One region of the Amedibacillus sp. YH-ame6 genome, then DNA from elsewhere that is predicted to be linked to it. Evidence: predicted binding sites of a transcription regulator. Region 1 holds the regulator's gene; each other region holds the start of a gene.
The links. Region 1 encodes HrcA, which represses chaperone genes, less so after heat shock. Its sites were predicted from a motif close to TTTTAGCACTNNNNNNNNNNNAGTGCTAAAA; they were not measured.
Positions count from the first base shown of each region.

Region 2: the regulator HrcA is predicted to act here: its motif matches at 2,295-2,325, upstream of ACWG0P_RS11895 (ATP-dependent Clp protease ATP-binding subunit).
Region 3: the regulator HrcA is predicted to act here: its motif matches at 2,735-2,765, upstream of htpG (molecular chaperone HtpG).

Region 1 is NZ_JBSPEZ010000014.1:71,310-75,608, forward strand. Features, by position in the region: gene ACWG0P_RS10250 (ATP-binding cassette domain-containing protein) at 1-201, shown strand, start outside; gene ACWG0P_RS10255 (ABC-2 transporter permease) at 198-857, shown strand; gene ACWG0P_RS10260 (hypothetical protein) at 915-1,541, shown strand; gene hrcA (heat-inducible transcriptional repressor HrcA) at 2,215-3,228, shown strand; gene grpE (nucleotide exchange factor GrpE) at 3,238-3,855, shown strand; gene dnaK (molecular chaperone DnaK) at 3,873-4,299, shown strand, end outside.
Region 2 is NZ_JBSPEZ010000019.1:16,637-20,935, forward strand. Features, by position in the region: gene ACWG0P_RS11880 (NAD(P)-dependent oxidoreductase) at 1-1, opposite strand, end outside; gene ACWG0P_RS11885 (hypothetical protein) at 30-914, opposite strand; gene ACWG0P_RS11890 (cation diffusion facilitator family transporter) at 982-2,187, shown strand; gene ACWG0P_RS11895 (ATP-dependent Clp protease ATP-binding subunit) at 2,382-4,299, shown strand, end outside.
Region 3 is NZ_JBSPEZ010000013.1:25,451-29,749, reverse strand. Features, by position in the region: gene ACWG0P_RS09575 (DUF2752 domain-containing protein) at 1-241, opposite strand, end outside; gene ACWG0P_RS09570 (DUF4234 domain-containing protein) at 246-578, opposite strand; gene htpG (molecular chaperone HtpG) at 740-2,677, opposite strand; gene ACWG0P_RS09560 (AEC family transporter) at 2,793-3,725, opposite strand; gene ACWG0P_RS09555 (VOC family protein) at 3,718-4,098, opposite strand; gene ACWG0P_RS09550 (YbhB/YbcL family Raf kinase inhibitor-like protein) at 4,079-4,299, opposite strand, start outside.

The sequences.
Region 1 (4,299 bases):
TATGGAATTTTAAAAGTAAGCGAAAAGCAATTTCAAACATTAGAAAAACAATATATTCTAAAAGTAAAAGAAGAATCATTTGGATATCGTTGTTTAACGAAAGAAAAACAGTTCTTTATGGATAATTACCCAGATATCGTTGTGGAAAAAGGAACGATGGATGAAATGATTTTAATGATGGTGAAAGGAGACTCTATATGAAAGGTTTACTCATAAAAGATTTTCAAGTATTACGTACCAATCGACAATTGTTAATCGTTGTACTCGCAATGTTTGTATTCTTTGGTTTAACCCAAGATGGTGCTAATGTCTTTATGGTGAGTTATGTGACCGTGGTATCAGGCATGTTGGTTATGAGTACCATTTCTTATGATGAACTCGATCATGGCTACTCCTTCTTATTTACACTTCCTATTACACGTTCTTTATATGTACGTGAGAAATACTTGTTTGGATGTATCTTGTCATTCAGTGGATGGTTATTATCTTCTCTTGTATCCACTGGATTATATATGGCACGCTCTTCTGTTATCAATTGGTCCCAATGGGGATTTACGCTAGGTGCTTTTATCTTCATCATCTTCATTCTATTAAGCGTGATGTTGCCAGTACAACTAAAGTTTGGTGGAGAAAAAGGAAGAATTGCCCTGATTGGTATGATTGCGGGAGCATTTGCGGTAGGTGCACTTGTGATAACGGCAGCAAAATACTTCAACATTGATTTTACTTCTTTGTATCAAATGGTAGAATCCATGGGTTCGCTAGGTATTGTGGCGGTAGTGGTTGTGGTAACATTGGCAATCGTGGCAGTATCTTATCGCATTTCTTTAAACATAATGAACAAAAAACAATTCTAAGACATATACGATACCTCATAAAGTATGCTATAATAGCACTACTTGTGAGGTATTTTTATGGAACATGAACAATTAGAAGAAGTTAGCTTAAACTGGAGAAAAGAAGTACAAGAAATCTATGCTTCCTTTGTTGCATCAAAACAGATTTTATCCGATGCAAAGAAAGAACAATTGCATACATTGTTGAAAAATCGTGAAGCTGAAGTAAGTATTGATGAGTATGTAAATATCATGTATATGGAAGGCAAAACATACGAGAGTGAAGGCAATCGCAATGCAGCAAGATATTGTGCTATGCGTATTTTATGGATGAAAGAATGTTACGAAAAGCCAAAGAAGAAAAGACCTAGGTTTTTAGACATGCATCCTTATACCTTCCGTGATGAAGTATTAGCGTTTGTTCGTGAATATACAGATTTTCTAACAGAAACATACGCAACCATCAATCGCAAATTACTTATTATCAGTGGACTTCTATTAGTTGTAGTGATTGTGATATTATTCTTTGTGTTGCAGGTGAATATTCTTCTTGCAATCGTCGAGGGAATCGGACTATGTGCATTGAATTTCTGGTTACAGAAAAGAAAGCTTCCAGAGATGTTTCAAAAGAATCAAACCAATGTGATTGAAAAATATATCGATGCGGATCTTTTAGAATTTGATCGCTCATATCGAGTGTTTTAATTTATTTTAGATATGTGATACAATGTAATTGTTATCATAATTCTACGTAGGGTGTTGAAAATTTTATTATATAATATTTAGTTAAAGGAGATCGTATGGAAACTTTGAGTAAAACTTTTAAATATAAATATGAAATTGCTCTCATAACATTACATATTTTTATCACTTCATATTGTGTCTTTAGTAACCAAATGCAAGTTCAATATACGATGGCGTTTATCATGGTATTTGTCCTCTTTTTCCTAATACATAAGAACTATGTAAATGCAAAACTATACGCTATTGGTATCATTTGTTTACTTCTAGGTTTTGTTTGTCTTCTTTGTCTTTTAAATAACAAAGCTTATGTGGAGGTAATCAACGCATATTGTACACATTTGTTTTTACTTTATACAAGCATTTATATAAGGAATAGAATGTCTAAATTTTAAATAACAGATGTCAGGAATATGTTCATAATAGAAGAATAGATAAGCTATACGGTAATGTTTGGAAGTTCATTATACTAGCAAATAAAGGATTCATTCTTATACAAAATAGGAATGGGTCCTTTCTACATTATGGAAAATGATGTTAATTTGATGTTTTTAGCACTAAAGTGTTGACAGTGCTAAAAAACTGTCATATACTATTAGCAGACATAGAGGATGAGTGCTAGAAAGGAGTGAATGGAATGTTAACAAACCGTCAGACATTGATTTTTAAAGCCATCGTTGATGAGTTCACGAGAACGGCAGAACCCGTTGGTTCCAAGTCCTTGATGGATATGTTAGATTTTGTTTGCTCAAGTGCTACGATTCGTAATGAAATGGCAGCGTTAGAAGAGCTAGGGTTGCTAGAAAAGACCCATACATCAAGTGGTCGTATCCCAAGTAGCAAGGGATATCGCTTCTATGTTGAACATCTAATGGAGAAGCAACTAGATGATACCGTTAAGAATTCTTTAACGCAAATCTTCAGTGAGCGTCATTACTCCATAGAGGAAATCGTCAAGAAGAGTTGTGATATACTTTCTCAGATGACATCCTTAACATCCATTGTATTAGGTCCTGAAAGCCGTACCCAAACCTTACAGCATATTCAATTATTCCCTTTGAGCGAAAGAAGTGCTGTAGCAGTCTTTATCACAGACCATGGGCATACGGAGAACAAGACATTTAACTTTAATACAGATGTTGGTGTAGAGGACATCAAAACTTGTTGTAACTTATTGAACGATAAGTTAGCAGGAACCCCAATCAATGAAATTGTAGTGCGTATGAATGAGATTGAGCCATTGCTTGCATCTCATGTAGCTCGTCATGAGGTGTTATTTGAAGCCTTTGTGAACGCATTTATGCGATTTGCGACAAACAATGTGTATTGTAGCGGTCAATCCAACATGCTCTATCAACCGGAATTTGCGGATATAGAGAAGTTAAAGGAATTGATGAAAATGCTAGAAGATAGTTCTTTGTTTCGTCAGATTGCGAACCATGAAGGAAATATGGCAATTGAAATTGGTGGAGAACATGAACTTATTCAAGTCAACAATGTGGCGGTCATTTCTTCGAAGTTCAAAATCAATGATGATGAACAAGGGGAGCTAATGATTGTTGGACCTACTCGCATGCAATATAATCGTGTGGTTGCGTTGATGGAGTATATGAGTAAAGTAATTGAAGATATGTATAGGAATGAACGATAGGAGGTCAACATGCAGGACGAAAAAGATGTAGTAGAAAAAGAAACATGTGATTGTGAATGCAATGAAGAAGTTGTTAATGAAGAAAACAAAGAAGTAGAACAGGCAGAGGCTTCCAAAGAAAGCAAGGAAGATAAAAAATCTAGTAAGTTTGGTAAGAAAAAGAAAATTGAAGAATTAGAAGAAGAAATTATAAAATTAAAAGAAGAAATCGCCGCTAGTAAGAATGCTTATTTCAAAGCATATGCAGATGCGGAAAACTTGAAGAAACGTTTACAAAGCGAAGCAGACAATGTTCGTAAATATCGTATTCAAGGATTTGCTTCTGAAGTATTACCAATTATTGATAACCTAGAGCGTGCGCTTAGTGTAAAGAGCGAAGATGAAGCATTAAAAAACTATGTAAAAGGGTTTGAAATGATTTATCAGCAGTTGATCACCGTACTAGATAAAGAAGGCGTTAAAGAAATTGAAGCGTTGAATCAACCATTTGATCCAAACATCCATCAAGCATTGATGCAAGAAACTATAGAAGGTGTGGAATCAGGAATTGTTGTGGAAGTGCTTCAAAAAGGATATATGTTAAAAGATCGCGTATTACGCGCTACACTTGTAAAAGTAAGTGAATAAAATAGGAGGAAATGAACATGAGTAAAATTATTGGTATTGACTTAGGTACAACAAACAGTTGTGTGTCTGTAATGGATGGTGGAGAATGTAAAGTAATTACAAATCCAGAAGGAAATCGTACAACTCCATCTGTTGTGGCTTACAAAAACGGTGAAAGAATCGTTGGTGACGCTGCAAAACGTCAGGTAGTAACAAACAAAAACACAGTAAGTTCTATCAAACGTTTAATTGGTACAAATGACAAAGTAGAAATGGAAGGGAAACAATACACTCCTCAAGAAATTTCTGCAATGATTCTTCAATATTTAAAAGGTTATGCAGAAGATTATTTAGGTGAAAAAGTTGAAAAAGCAGTTATTACAGTACCTGCATACTTCAACGATGCACAGCGTCAAGCTACAAAAGATGCTGGTAAAATCGCTGGATTAGAAGTAGAACGTATCA
Region 2 (4,299 bases), on a different contig from region 1:
TTCAATATCCTTCTTTCTTTTTTTCTTAATTATAACAGAAATAAGGAAAAAATCAGCATTGAAAGTATGCTTTGTACGATACGATAACTTAAGTATTTGAAATAGGAAAAGGGAATATGTTCTGCAATTGACTTCACTTGCATATGCACGCATAGTCCTCCAAAACTTAACAACATACAAGTGAGTAGTTGTAGGGTTATAGTAGATAAGGGAAGTTTCTGCAATAGTACAACTCCACTTGAAAATTCACTGATGATACGCAATGGAAGTGCTAAAAAACTAGGGAGAAAGTGCAACAGAACTCCACTAATACTCATAAACAACATCATATAACCACCAATCATATAAAGGGCTTTTCCACTTTCTAAAATGGAGGTTGTAATAGATTTGGATAAGGGAATGGATGGTGAGGTAGAGGAATTGGAATAGATAGGGTGTTTTCTCGTTACCAACAATAACACCATTCCACTCAAAATTTGTGCTACAAAAAGATAAACACCAATACGAACACTTTGAAACAATAAAGCACCACATGTCATAACAACAAATCCTGGAGCTGCAAAACTACACGTATACAAAACTCTTTTTGCACCAGCTTCATCTAAGGTACCCGAATGATACGCCTCATCGACAAATAACGCTCCATTAGGAAACCCTAAAAACATAGTACATAAAATGAGCGATAAAGTTCCTTGATCAATGTGAAATAAGCGTGAGATAAAAGGAATGCGAATATACTCTAAGATACGGCGATGATAGATGATACGAATACAAACAAGGGTTACAAACATGGAAGGGACAAGTTTTTCAAACCACAAAGTTAAAGCTTCCTTTGTATACTGTAAGGTATCTTTTGCGAACCATAAAACTAGAATTAAAATCATACATAAAAATATATCCTTAATATATTTCATAATCTTCACCACTATATTGTATGTTGTGATGAAAAGATTATGAAGTTCTTCACGAAACGATAAAATTATGTTAAACTTTTCCTTAATGAAAGATGGTGGAAACATGTTTGCATGGTTAATTCATAAATTCATACGACATAAGGATCAAATTGAAAAAGACGCTGTACGACAAGCCTATGGAAATTTGGCAAGTATCGTAGGAATTGTAAACAATATCGTGTTGTGTCTTATTAAATTTGTAGCGGGAACATTGGCACAAAGTGTCTCGATAACCGCAGATGCGATTAACAATTTATCGGATGCTGGGAGCTCTGTAATCTCTTTGGTAAGTTTTCGACTTTCTAGCAAACCTGCAGATGAAGAACACCCGTTTGGTCATGCACGTTATGAATGTATCGCGTCCATGATTGTTGCTTGTTTGATTTTGATATTAGGGGCAGAGCTTATCAAAACAAGTTTTGATAAGATTCTTCATCCTCAAACTATTACGTTTCATTGGTTGAGTATTGCAATTTTAGGCTTTTCCATCGGTATTAAGCTTTGGATGTATTTCTATAATAAGAAATATGGAAAACTGATTGATTCTAGTATTATGCAAGCAACGGCTGCTGATTCTATATCTGATGTTATGGCAACGAGTGCGGTTTTAGTTTCTTCTATGCTTTCTCCTTTGATTCATTTCAATTTGGATGGATATATGGGCGTGGTTGTTGCATGTTTCATCATCTATGCAGGGTATGGGATTATCCGAGATGCTCTAAATGAGATATTAGGACAAGCTCCTAAGGAAGAATTGGTAAGCGAAATTGCGAAACGAATTGAGGGAACTCCGGGGGTACTTGGGATGCATGATTTGATTGTGCATGATTATGGACCAAGACGATTGTTTGCTAGTGTTCATGTGGAAGTAGATTATCGTGTTGATATTTTGAAATCTCATGATATGATCGACAATATGGAACGTGACTTTAAAGAGAATATGGGATTAGAAATGGTAATCCATATGGATCCAATCGTAATCGATGATCCTTTGACAAATGAACTTAGAGATTTTATGCGTAGTGCAGTTAAGGAACTTGATCAAGATTTATCCATTCATGACTTCCGTATTGTACCAGGAGAAACCCATACCAATATGATATTCGATGTGGTCGTACCATATCATATAAAACTGAAGAACTTGGATATTCAAAGAGCGTTAGAGGCAAAAGTAAGCAAAAAAGGAAAACAGTTTTATTTAGTGATTACTTTTGATCGTGCGTATACTGCATAATTTATATCAACGAGACGATATAGGAACTATCGTCTTTTTTCTTTGAAATAAGCATCAGAAGGGAGTGTATAATAAGATACGATTGGTTAAAGCCAGGAGTGAAAAGAAATTAGCACTCTAGTATTGACAGTGCTAAAAGACGTGCTATAATATATTTAGCAATCGAGTAATAAGAGTGCTAAAGGAGTGATGTTATGAACTTTGAAAAAATGTCAGAGAAGTTACAGGAAGTCATTATGCATGCCGTTGAAATCTGTAAAAGCTATCAACATGCAACGATAGATACGATACAGATGGTAAAGGCGATTTTAGAAAATGATGTATTGGATGGTTTGTGTAAACGACTACAAATAGATAAAGGAAAAGCATTAGAGCTAATTGACCAAGAAATGGAAAGGGTCGCAAGTGCTACGAATGTGAATCCACAATTTTCAAGTGAAGTGATGCAGTCGTTTCAAAAAGCCACACAATGGAGTGAATCCGTTCATGAATCATATTTAAGTGTTGCGAGTGTTTTTATTGCTCTTCTTTTCAATAAATCCTATATTTCTAAACAGATCGTTAAGGAATTTCATTTGGATGAAAAGAAATGTAAAGAAGAAGAACTCTTGCGCAGAGGTGGAAAAACCATGGATACTCCAAATGCAGAAAGTAATTTGGAAGCCTTAAATAAATATGGACGTGATTTAGTTGAAGATGTGAAGAATGGAAAGATTGATCCTATTATCGGTCGCGATGATGAAATTCGCCGTGTAATACAGATTTTATCACGTAAGACTAAGAATAATCCGGTCCTGATTGGAGAACCGGGTGTAGGTAAGACGGCTGTTGTAGAGGGAATTGCTTGGCGTATTATGAAGGGGGATGTACCTTCTTCTTTGAAAGATAAAAAGTTGATTGAACTAGATATGGGTTCTTTAATAGCGGGTGCGAAATACCGTGGAGAATTTGAGGAACGATTAAAAGCAATTCTAGAAGAAGTAAAACAGGCACAAGGAAATATCGTTTTATTCATCGATGAAATTCACAATCTTGTAGGCGCTGGAAAAACAGAAGGTAGTATGGATGCTGGAAATATGTTGAAACCGATGTTAGCGAGAGGAGAACTTCGCTGTATAGGAGCGACCACCTTCCGTGAATATCGCCAATATATTGAAAAAGATGCAGCATTGGAGCGTCGTTTTCAAAAGGTGCTTGTACAAGAACCTACAGTAGAAGATACGATTAGTATCTTACGTGGTTTGAAAGATCGCTTTGAATCCTATCATGGGGTAAAAATACTAGATGAAGCAATCTTGGCAGCTGCGATGATGTCCAATCGTTATATCACCGATCGATTTTTACCTGATAAAGCGATTGATTTAATTGATGAAGCTTGTGCTACTTTGCGTGTTGAGATGGAATCCATGCCACAAGAATTAGATGAATTACAACGAAGAATCATGCAGTTACAAATCGAGGAAACTGCATTGAAAAAAGAAGAAGATAAAAAATCTAAAGAACGATGTCATGAAATTAGTGAAGAGCTAAAAGGCTTACAGTTAAAAAAAGATGAATTGTATACGAAATGGGAAGATGAAAAAGCAATCCTTGAAGAAAGTAAGGATGCAAAAGTACGTCTAGAAAGAGCACGTTTAGATTTGGAACAAGCGCAAAATGAAGCACGATATGAAGACGCTGCAAAACTACAATATGCAACAATTCCTCACTTGGAGAAATTAATACAGGAACAAGGCGCCAAAGAAAAAGAGGATGCTTTGATTCAAGAAATAGTAAACGAGGAACTTATCGCAAAAATTGTATCTCGATGGACAGGTGTTGAAGTAACGCGTTTAGTAGAAAGTGAACGTACGAAATTATTACAGTTAAAAGCCTCTCTACAAAAACGTGTGATAGGGCAAGATCAAGCATTGGAACTTGTAAGTGACGCTATCATGCGTAGTAAGGCACAAATTCAAGATGAACATCGTCCAATCGGAAGTTTCTTGTTTTTGGGACCAACAGGAGTAGGGAAGACGGAAGTCGCAAAAGCCCTAGCACAACAATTGTTTGATAGTGAAAGTCATATTGTACGTATTGATATGAGTGAATATATGGAGAAACATAGTGTAT
Region 3 (4,299 bases), on a different contig from region 1:
CTTTATATTTATAAAACAGAAAAGCGCATATACCTGCGTATATTAGGAAAAACAACCAAGCTGGATGATAATACGTCGCAGTCTCTATATTGCCTCTTAAAAGCCAATATAAAGCAGTAAACATATTACAGCCAGGACAAGGTACTCCAAACATATGTTCAATGGGACAGGCATTTCCAATAAAGAATAATAGAATGAAAATCCCAATACCTAATGCAATACGATCACGATACTTCTTCATAACACTAATAAGAACTTTGACGATCGATTAAGTTATTGATACTGCTTTGTAAAATAATCAATGATATGATTTGAAAACCAAGAACGGCTAAAATTACATTGATGATGGAGTTATCTTCTCCTCCAAGATTTACGAGTTTCTTAGAATACTTCCAATAACAGTAAATTCCCCAAAGACCACATGTAATGATCGTAAGAAGCAAATCTGTACCTGCTGTATCATTCTCTTTACTAGCATAGTTGATATCCGACATTACTTGGTAAAAATATACTAATTGCATAATGCCACAAGTAATAATGGATAATATAACCATACTTACAAGACTACGTTTTCTCATATTAAATCCTCCCTTTTTCTAACTAACATAGTACCATACACTATGTTATTTGCCTAGCAAAAATTCCCCTCTTATGAACTTTTTATTTTTTTGTTCCTGTATTATAGAAAATAACTTGCAAAAGAAAAGACACATGTTGTTTCATATGTCCTTTGCTCTTTTTATTTACTTGCGCGAATCATAAATTCACAGATTTTCTTAGAAAATTCTGTTGGACTTTCAATTGGGAACCCTTCGATTAACAACGCTTGATCATATAATAAGTCTGCATAATCTTTTACAGCATCCTTATCTTGAGCATAAACTTTTTGTAATGCTTTGAAGATCTCATGATCTGGATTGATTTCCAAAATACGAGTCGCTTTCATACCATATGGATTTGCATCTGGCATTGCGCTCAATACCTTTTCCATTTCAAAAGACATTCCCTCTTCACTACTCAAGCACACAGGATCATCAATCAAACGAGAGGATACTTTTACTTCTTTAACTTTATCACCTAATGCTTCTTTGATACCAGTTAACATATCCTTGTTTTCTTCACTTTTCTTTTCTAATTCTTTCTTTTCTTCTTCACTGCTTAAATCCAAATCACCTTGTGAGATATTTTTGAATTTCTTTTCTTTATAAGCACCTAGAATTTGCAATGCGAATTCATCTACGTTATCTGTTAGATATAAGATTTCATAACCTTTTTCTTTTACTTTCTTAACTTGTGGCAATTGGTTAATCGCATCAATTTTCTCTCCACTCATAAAGTAAATAGAATCTTGTCCTTCTTCCATACGATTGATATATTCATCAAGTGTTACAAGTTTCTCTTCTTTTGAAGAATAGAACAACAACAAGTCTTCTAACAATTCCTTATTGGCACCGAAATCGTTGTATACACCGAATTTAATCTGTAATCCAAAATTCTTCCAGAACGTTTCATATTCTTCACGTTCGTTCTTTAACATCAACAACAATTCTGATTTTACTTTCTTTTCAATACGATTTGCAATAACTTTTAATTGACGATCGTGTTGTAACATTTCACGAGAAATGTTCAATGAAAGATCTTGAGAATCAACCAATCCCTTAACAAAACGGAAGTGTTCTGGAATCAACTCTTCTGCATTGTCCATAATGAACACACCACGGCTATATAACTGAAGACCTTTTTTGTAATCTTGTTGGTAGTAATTGTAAGGCGCCTTTCCAGGAATAAATAATAGTGTTGAGAATGATACTGCACCTTCTACACTCGTATGAATGACTTTTTGTGGTTCGTGGAAGTCATTGAATTTATCTTGATAAAATTCATTGTATTCTTCCTTCGTAATATCAGATTTACTACGTTTCCATAAAGGAATCATAGAGTTCAAAGTTTTTAATTCATGAACAGTTTCATATTTTGGTTCTTCATTTTCTTTTTCATCTTCATTTTCAACTTCGATGCGTTTTTGTTCTTCTACCATCATCTCAATTGGGAATCGGATATAGTCAGAGTACTTCTTAATCAAACGTTCAATTTCATATTGCTGTAAATACTCATCGTAGTTTTCATCTTCACTATTGTCTTTTAAATACAATGTGATAGTTGTACCATGTTCTTCTTTGGTAGTTTCTTCAATACTGTATCCATCTACTGCGTTGCTGCTCCAGATATATGCTTTTTCTTCTCCATACTTTTTGGTATGCACTTCTACACGAGAAGCTACCATGAATGCAGAATAAAATCCAACACCGAATTGTCCAATGATATCTACAGCTTCATCTTTTGCGTCTTCCTCATTTAAGCCTTCTTTAAAAGCTAAAGAACCACTCTTCGCAATGGTACCAAGGTTTTCCTCTAACTCCTCTTTTGTCATACCAATCCCATTATCGCTAATGGTTAATGCACGGTTCTCTTTATCTACATCTAAATGAATCTTAAACTCACTACGATTAATTCCACTGATGTTATTAGATAATGCTTCATAATATAGCTTATCAATTGCATCACTTGCATTGGAAATTAATTCACGTAAGAAAATTTCCTTATGCGTATAAATAGAATTGATCATTAGATCCAAAAGTCGTTTCGATTCTGCTTTAAACTGTTTGTTTTTTGCCATGTTCGCAACCTCCTATTAGCACTCTTTATATAAGTCTGCTAATAGTATAAAACATTATTTTAGCACTGTCAACATTATAGTGCTAAAAAGAATAAAAAAGTATAAGAGAAAAATCTCATACTCCTATCATTCTCATAAAACTAATCCATAAGAATAAAGACAGAATACTAAATAGCGTTGTAAACACAACGATTTGTCCTGCTAATTCGTGATCCATATTCATACTTTGTGCCATTGTAAAACTTGACACTGCCGTCGGACTTGCACTCATCGCTAGTAAAGCAATCAATGCTTCTTGTCGAAATCCAAACCACCATGCAAGTCCTACCACACATCCCGGTAAGATCAAAAGTTTTCCAATACTTACAAGCATCAATACATGAAGATTATGACGAACCTTAGCACATACAAAACTAGCCCCTAGTAGAAATAAGGCAAGTGGCGTTGCACTATCCGCAATCATCTCAACACTAACTTCTATCGGTTTCAATAATCTTACATTACATGTGACACACACAAATGCGCATGCTGCCCCAATAATCAAAGGATTGCTACATGTCTTCTTCAATAAGGTGATTCCACTACATTTGCTATTTCCATACCCTTGTAAAACAAGAATTGATAAAACATTGTACAAAGGTATTATAAACGCAATTAATATAGCAGTCGTACCTGCATGTTGTTCACCAAAGAAAGAAATGGTTAATGGTAGTCCAAACAAAATAAAGTTACTACGAAAAGTCCCTTGTACAACAACACCTTTTCGAATATTTTTCATTGATGAGTGATGTACCATCCATAAAATAACTAGGAAAGAAAGCAGCACTACACCCACTGCAAATAGAATCAACTTCCACGATATATTTTCCCACGAACTATGATATACACTTGAAAATAAAGACATTGGTAAAAACAAATAAAAACAAACCTGATTCATCTGTCGTACACTTGTCTCTTGTATCCAACGAAGCCTTTGTGCTAAAAAACCTAACATCAACATTGCGCATAAAGGAAACACAGTTTCAAATGCAAATAGAAAGCTATTCATAACTACAGAATTCTAATAAATTCTGATCTGGATCACGCACATAAAAGGAATGCATCTCCCCCAATACTCCATGTTTGATTCCTATTTCAGAAGTCTTTATCCCTTGTTTATCCAACGCATGTATCATTTCATCTAAAGAGTCCTCAATTTCAAAACATAAATCCAATGTCCCTGGTTTTGCAAGATATGCATTGGGCTTTAACTCTTGTCCTTCTATATGCACATTCAATTTAAAATCTCCAGCATATAAGGCAAAACGCATACCTTCCTCTACAACTTTAAATCCTAACATTCTATAAAAGCCAAGACATTCTTCTACATGTTTGCTTGTTAACACTACATGATCAATCTTCTTAATTTTCGTATACTCCATATAAAACACCTTCTTCTAGGATATGTCCCTTCATCTTATGAAACATTTCATTCATATAGAATCCATTTTCTAATTGCAACAATGTATCTAATGCATAAACATGAAGTTCATATTCATGCGGCGCATTTGGTGGTGCCATACCTCCATAATAACGCGACAATTCTTTCGATTGTTCTCCCCCTTGTATACTTGTCCAACTAT